DNA from 3 places in the Streptomyces sp. NPDC090499 genome. Region 2 is predicted to be linked to each of the others. Evidence: riboswitches for the same ligand, from Rfam matches in the RefSeq annotation. Region 2 holds a riboswitch; each other region holds the start of a gene.
The links. Region 2 has a riboswitch for thiamine pyrophosphate ahead of thiO (glycine oxidase ThiO). Riboswitches for the same ligand answer to the same signal wherever they lie in the genome.
Positions count from the first base shown of each region.

Region 1: linked by a shared signal. The riboswitch ahead of ACIQVL_RS32800 (thiamine ABC transporter substrate binding subunit) and the one ahead of thiO (glycine oxidase ThiO) in region 2 are both predicted to bind thiamine pyrophosphate.
Region 3: linked by a shared signal. The riboswitch ahead of thiC (phosphomethylpyrimidine synthase ThiC) and the one ahead of thiO (glycine oxidase ThiO) in region 2 are both predicted to bind thiamine pyrophosphate.

Region 1 is NZ_JBIVXP010000010.1:251,624-253,881, forward strand. Features, by position in the region: gene rlmN (23S rRNA (adenine(2503)-C(2))-methyltransferase RlmN) at 1-717, shown strand, start outside; TPP riboswitch at 742-849, shown strand; gene ACIQVL_RS32800 (thiamine ABC transporter substrate binding subunit) at 922-2,028, shown strand; gene ACIQVL_RS32805 (ABC transporter permease) at 2,070-2,258, shown strand, end outside.
Region 2 is NZ_JBIVXP010000001.1:417,228-419,485, reverse strand. Features, by position in the region: gene ACIQVL_RS01920 (thiazole synthase) at 1-55, opposite strand, end outside; gene thiS (sulfur carrier protein ThiS) at 61-279, opposite strand; gene thiO (glycine oxidase ThiO) at 276-1,445, opposite strand; TPP riboswitch at 1,443-1,554, opposite strand; gene ACIQVL_RS01905 (NAD(P)/FAD-dependent oxidoreductase) at 1,696-2,258, shown strand, end outside.
Region 3 is NZ_JBIVXP010000004.1:161,414-163,671, reverse strand. Features, by position in the region: gene ACIQVL_RS16425 (YibE/F family protein) at 1-667, opposite strand, end outside; TPP riboswitch at 739-916, shown strand; gene thiC (phosphomethylpyrimidine synthase ThiC) at 909-2,258, shown strand, end outside.

The DNA.
Region 1 (2,258 bases), on a different contig from region 2:
ATGAACTGCCCGTTCTGTGCGACCGGGCAGGCGGGGCTGGACCGGAACCTGTCCACCGCGGAGATCGTGCACCAGATCGTCGACGGGATGCGGGCGCTCCGGGACGGGGAGGTGCCCGGCGGGCCCGCGCGGCTCTCCAACATCGTCTTCATGGGGATGGGCGAGCCGCTCGCCAACTACAAGCGGGTGGTCGGGGCGATCCGGGCGCTCACCGACCCCGCCCCGGACGGACTCGGGCTCTCGCAGCGCGGGATCACCGTCTCGACCGTCGGGCTGGTCCCGGCCATCCACCGGTTCGCCGACGAGGGCTTCAAGTGCCGGCTGGCGATCTCGCTGCACGCCCCCGACGACGAACTGCGCGACACCCTCGTCCCCGTGAACACGCGGTGGAAGGTGCGCGAGGTCCTCGACGCCGGGTTCGAGTACGTCGAGAAGAGCGGGCGGCGGCTCAGCATCGAGTACGCGCTCATCCGCGACATCAACGACCAGGCCTGGCGAGGCGACCGGCTCGGGCGGCTGCTCAAGGGCAAGCCCGTGCACGTCAACCTCATCCCGCTGAACCCGACGCCGGGTTCGAAGTGGACCGCGTCGCGGCCGGAGGACGAGAAGGCGTTCGTCGAGGCGATCGAGGCGCACGGCGTGCCGGTGACGGTCCGGGACACCCGTGGTCAGGAGATCGACGGAGCCTGTGGTCAGCTCGCGGCCACCGAGCGGTAATCTGAGGACCGTAGGTACATCTTCATATTCCGACAGGGGAGCGCCACAGCGCTGAGAGTGCGGCAACCGGGCCGCAGACCCTCTGAACCTCGCCCAGGTCATTCTGGGTAGGAAGTTCGGTCATCACTCAAGCTGTTGCGCCCTGCCCGCACACCGCGGGCAGGGCCGCGTCTCTTCCTGGTCAACCCCAGGAGGAAAACACCAGTGCACACAAGGACCTTCTTGGCCGCGGCCGTAGGGCTCGGCCTCGTCACGCTGTCCGCGTGTTCGTCGTCGTCGGGTTCCGAGGCCGACTCCAAGACCGTCACCCTGGTCAGCCACGACTCGTGGGCCGTCTCCAAGAACGTGCTCCAGGACTTCGAGAAGCAGTCCGGCTACAAGGTCAGGGTCCTCAAGGACGGCGACGCCGGGCAGGCCGTCAACAAGGCGATCCTGACCAAGGACAACCCGCAGGGCGACGTCTTCTTCGGCGTCGACAACACCCTGCTCTCCCGGGCTCTCGACAACGGCCTCTTCCAGCCGTACGAGGCGAAGGGGCTCGGCACGGTCGGCACGGACTACCAGCTCGACGCGGCCAAGCACCGGGTCACGCCCATCGACTACGGCGACATCTGCGTCAACTACGACAAGGCGTACTTCAGCAAGCACAAGCTGACCCCGCCGACGTCCTACGCCGACCTCGTCAAGCCGCAGTACAAGAACCTCCTCGTCACCGAGAACGCGTCCACGTCGTCGCCGGGGCTGGGATTCCTGCTCGGGAGTGCGGCTCAGTACGGGGATGGTGGCACCTCCCGCTCGAGCGAAGCCGAGAGCGGGGGAGGGTGGCAGGGCTACTGGAAGCAGCTCAAGGCCAACGGCGTCAAGGTCGTCGACGGCTGGGAGCAGGCGTACAACGAGGAGTTCTCCGGCTCGGCAGGCGGCAGGAAGGCCGGGGGCGACCGGCCGCTCGTCGTGTCGTACGCCTCCTCGCCGCCCGCCGAGGTCATCTACGCCGACCCGAAGCCGAGCACCGCGCCCACCGGGGTCGCGACCGGCACCTGCTTCCGGCAGATCGAGTTCGCGGGGCTGCTGAGCAACGCGGGGAACACCAAGGGCGGCAAGGCGCTCATCGACTTCCTGGTCTCCAAGGAGTTCCAGGAGGACATGCCGCTGAACATGTTCGTGTACCCGGTGGTGAAGGGCGCGAGCGTGCCCGCCGAGTTCACCAAGTACGGGCCCGCCGCCCAGGACCCCGAGACCATGGCGCCCGACAAGATCGCCGCCAACCGTGACCAGTGGGTCAAGACGTGGACGTCACTCGTACTGAAGTAGCGGCCGGGAGCGGGCGTGGGAGTGCGGCGCGGCTCGGGCTGATGCTCGGGCCGGTCGCGTTCTTCGGCGTCTTCTTCGCCTGGCCGGTCGCGGCGATCGTCACCCGCGGGCTGAAGGTCGACGGGGTGTGGCGGTTCGGGCGGATCGCCGACGTCCTCGGCCAGTCCGACATCCGGCACGTGCTCTGGTTCACCACCTGGCAGGCGCTCGCCTCCACCGCGCTCACCCTG
Region 2 (2,258 bases):
TGATCAGCCGGGAGGAGAACGTCGTACCCCCGAGGACGAAGGGATCGTCGGCCATGGCGCTCAGCCTCCCTGCACGGCGGTCAGGACTTCCACCCGGTCACCGTCGGCGAGCCCGGTCGTGGACCACTGACCGCGCGGTACGACGGTCTCGTTGACGGCCGCGGCCACCCCGGAGGGCGCGGCGGTGAGGGACCGTACGAGCGAGTCGAGAGCGGTGCCCGGGGCGATCTCCCGGCGCTCCCCGTTGACGGAGATGGAGATGGTGACGGAGAGGTTCATGCGGTCTGCTCCACAAGTACGCGGGGAACGGGGTCGAAGCGCCTCGGCGTGAAGGGACGGGCCTCCGCCGGCAGCTCGCCGCCGGTCAGCAGCTCCGCCATGACGTCTCCGGTGACCGGCGTGAGCAGTACCCCGTTGCGGTAGTGCCCGGTGGCCAGCAGCAGTCCGTCGAGGCGGGTCGGCCCGAGCAGCGGCGCGTTGTCGGGGGAGCCGGGACGCAGTCCGGCCCGGGTCTCGGTCAGAGGCAGCTCGGTGATCCCGGGCACCAGCTCGTGCGCGTCGCGCAGCAGCTCGTACACGCCGCCCGCGGTGACCGTGGTGTCCCAGCCCAGCTCCTCGCTGGTGGCGCCGACGACCAGCTCGCCGTTCTCCCGGGGCACCAGGTACACGTTCCCGCCGCGCACCACGGCCCGTACGGTCCGGCTGAGGAACGGCGCGTACCGGGCGGGCACGGTCAGCCGCAGCACCTGCCCCTTCACCGGCCGCACCGGCGGCAGCACGTCGTCGGGCACGCCCGCCAGCCGCCCGCTCAGGCTGCCGCCCGCGAGCACCACCTGCCCGGCGGTCAGGGCATCGCCCGCGCGGGTGCGGACACCGGCCGCCCGCTCCCGCACCACCTCCAGGCGCTCGGCCCAGTCGCGGTGGAACACCACCCCGGACCGTTCGCACGCGGCCACCAGCGCGGCCGCCAGCCGGCGCGGGTCGATCTGGTGGTCGCCGTCCACCCGCAGCCCGCCGCGCACGCCCGGCGCGAGCATCGGCTCCAGGCGTCGGCACTCCCGCCCGGACAGCCACTCGGACTCCAGCCCCGACTGCTGCTGGAGGGCGTGCAGCTCGCGCAGGTGGGCGCGGTCGTCGGCGTCCAGCGCGACCGCGAGGGTGCCGCAGCGCCGGTAGCCGAGATCGTGGCCGGTGAACTCGGTCAGCTCGGCGGCGAAGGCGGGATAGCGGCGGGCGGAGGCCAGGTTGAGCCCCAGCAGGGTCTGCTCGCCGTAGTGCAGCTCGGTGACCGCGGCCAGCATCCCGGCCGCGACCTGCGCGGCCCCGCCGCCGGGTTCGGGGTCGGCCACGGCGACGGCGAGCCCGCGCCGGGCCGCCCGCCAGGCCGTGACCAGGCCGATGATGCCGCCCCCGATGACGAGGACGTCGGACGTATGTGAGGACATGGGCGTCCAGCCCCTCCCTTCGCCGGCATGACCCGGATCAGGTTCGTACGGTCGGAGGCCGCCAGCCTCCCTCTCAGCCCGGTGCGTCCGGGCTCCCGCGTGTGCTTCCCCGCCACCCTAGCCCGCGGGGCTCCGCCCCCGTAAGACGGCCCCGGACCGCGCTGCGGGCCGTGCTGTGGAACAGGTCACTCGCCACGACCCCTGACTGACTCTTTGTCAGTTGTCTATCGTTCTTGTCTATGGTGATCACGTGAGCGAGCAGACGCAGCGACGGAGCACGTCACAGACGCGGCGCGTGGTCGTCGTGGGCGCGGGGATGGCCGGGGTGCAGACCGCGGTCGCCCTGCGCGAGCAGGGGTTCGCCGGGACCATCACACTGATCGGCGCCGAACCGCACCAGCCGTACGACCGGCCGCCGCTCTCCAAGGCCGTGCTGCTCGGCAAGTCGGAGGGCTCCGCCTTCGAGGTCGACTTCGAGGCGCTCGGCATCGAGCTGGCGCTGGGCCGCGAGGCGCTGGGCGTGCGCACCGCCGACCACGAGCTCGACACCGAGGCGGGACCGGTGCCGTACGACGTCCTGGTCCTCGCCACCGGTGCCGAGCCGGTCACGCTGCCCGGCACCGAGGGCGTGCCCGGCGTCCATCTGCTGCGCACCCTGGACGACGCCGAGCGGCTGCGGCCCGTGCTCGCCCGGCAGCACGACATCGTGGTCGTCGGCGCGGGCTGGATCGGCGCCGAGTTCGCCACCGCGGCCCGCGAGGCGGGCTGCGCGGTCACCGTGGTCGAGGCCGCCGACCGGCCGCTCGCCGGAGC
Region 3 (2,258 bases), on a different contig from region 2:
GCTGCACGATCTCGGTGAAGGTACGGCCCTTGTCCTTGCCGGTGTCGACCCGGACCGTGGCCTTCTTGCAGGTGCCGCCCTCCTCCGTCGAGGAGGTGCCGTCGGAGGTCGAGGCGTCGCCGGTCGAGCCGCCCCCGGAGGCGTTGACCGACTTGCAGCTGACCGAGACGACCTTGGTGACCGTCGCCGCCTGCGTCTGGCGGTCGAAGCCGACACCCGTGCGCTCGTGCGGCGGGGCGCCGCCGGGCCACAGCACCACCAGGCCGACCACGACCGCGGCGGTGAAGGGGATGAGGATCGCCGCGATGACCTTCCGCAGGTGCTTGGAGACCGGTGCGGCGGGACCGTGGCTGTGACTGTGCCCGTGCGAGTGGCCGTGACCGCCATCTGACCCGGAGCCGCCCTGGTCGGGGCCGGACGCGGGCGAATGGCCGTCAGCCTGGCCGTGGGACGAGCGGTGCTGGGCCTCGCCGTGGCCGTGGGCATGGCCGTTGTCGTGATGGTGGGCGTTGCCGAGGGGCTGCCCGCGGTCGTACTGCTCGCCCTGCCCGTGGATGTGTCCGTCACCGGCACCAAGGCCCCCGTGGCCGGGTCCGCCACCCTGCGGGGCGCCGTTGCCGCGCCGCGGGTCGGGGGGCGGATAGGGGTGCTGCTGTGTCGAGGTCACCGCCCGATCATCGCAAGAACGGTAGGGGCCCTCTGTTCACCGCGCCCGAATTGACGCTAGCGTGGAGGCACCTTTGCACACGCGGGAGCTCGGAGCACCGGGCTGAGAGGGCGCTGACCTCCGTATTCGCGATGTTTCACGTGGAACGAGTGATGTTTCACATGGAACGCCGCCCGACGGAAGCCGCTGCGTCGACCGCCGAACCTGTTACCGGGTAATGCCGGCGTAGGGAGTAGGTCTCATGACCAACAAGGACGCACGCACGCCTGCCTTCAGCCAGGACGAACAGCCCATTGCGGGTGAAACGTCCCCGGAGGCCGGGAAGTCCATCGGCTGGCACAAGGGGTATGTCGAGGGCTCCCGCCCCGACCTGCGGGTGCCGGTCCGTCAGGTGCATCTCACCAACGGGCAGTCGGTCACGCTCTACGACACCTCGGGCCCGTACACCGATCCGCTCGTCGAGACCGACGTCCGCAGGGGTCTGCCGCCACTGCGGGAGAACTGGATCGTCGCCCGCGGCGACACCGAGGAGTACGCGGGCCGGCCAGTCCGTCCCGAGGACGACGGGATCAAGCACACCTCGCCGCGAGGGGGTCTGCGCAACCTGGACGCGGTCTTCCCGGGCCGCCCGCGCCAGCCGCGCCGCAGCCGGGGAGGCGAGGCGGTGACGCAACTCGCCTACGCCCGCCGGGGCGAGATCACCCCGGAGATGGAGTATGTGGCCATCCGCGAGAACGTCGCTCCCGAGGTGGTCCGCGAGGAGATCGCGGCGGGCAGGGCCGTACTGCCCGCCAACGTCAACCACCCGGAGATCGAGCCGATGATCATCGGCAAGCGGTTCCTGGTGAAGGTCAACGCCAACATCGGCAACTCCGCGGTGACCTCCTCCATCGAGGAGGAGGTCGAGAAGATGACCTGGGCGACCCGCTGGGGCGCCGACACGGTCATGGACCTCTCCACCGGCCGCAACATCCACACCACCCGCGAGTGGGTGCTGCGCAACTCCCCCGTCCCCATCGGCACGGTGCCGCTCTACCAGGCGCTGGAGAAGGTCGACGGCAGGGCCGAGGAACTGACCTGGGAGATCTACAAGGACACGGTGATCGAACAGGCCGAGCAGGGCGTGGACTACATGACCGTCCACGCGGGCGTGCGCCTGCCGTATGTGCCGCTCACCGCCAACCGCAAGACCGGCATCGTCTCGCGCGGCGGCTCGATCATGGCTGCCTGGTGCCTCGCGCACCACAAGGAGTCGTTCCTGTACGAGAACTTCGAGGAACTCTGCGAGATCCTCGCCGCCTACGACGTCACGTACTCGCTGGGTGACGGGCTGCGCCCGGGTTCCATCGCGGACGCCAACGACGAGGCCCAGTTCGCGGAGTTGCGCACGCTCGGGGAACTCAACCGGATCGCCAGGCGTTTCCATGTTCAGACCATGATCGAAGGCCCGGGCCATGTCCCGATGCACAAGATCAAGGAGAACATCGACCTTCAGCAGGAGATCTGCGATGAAGCTCCGTTCTATACGCTCGGCCCGCTGACCACGGACGTCGCGCCGGCCTACGACCACATCACCTCCGGCATCGGTGCC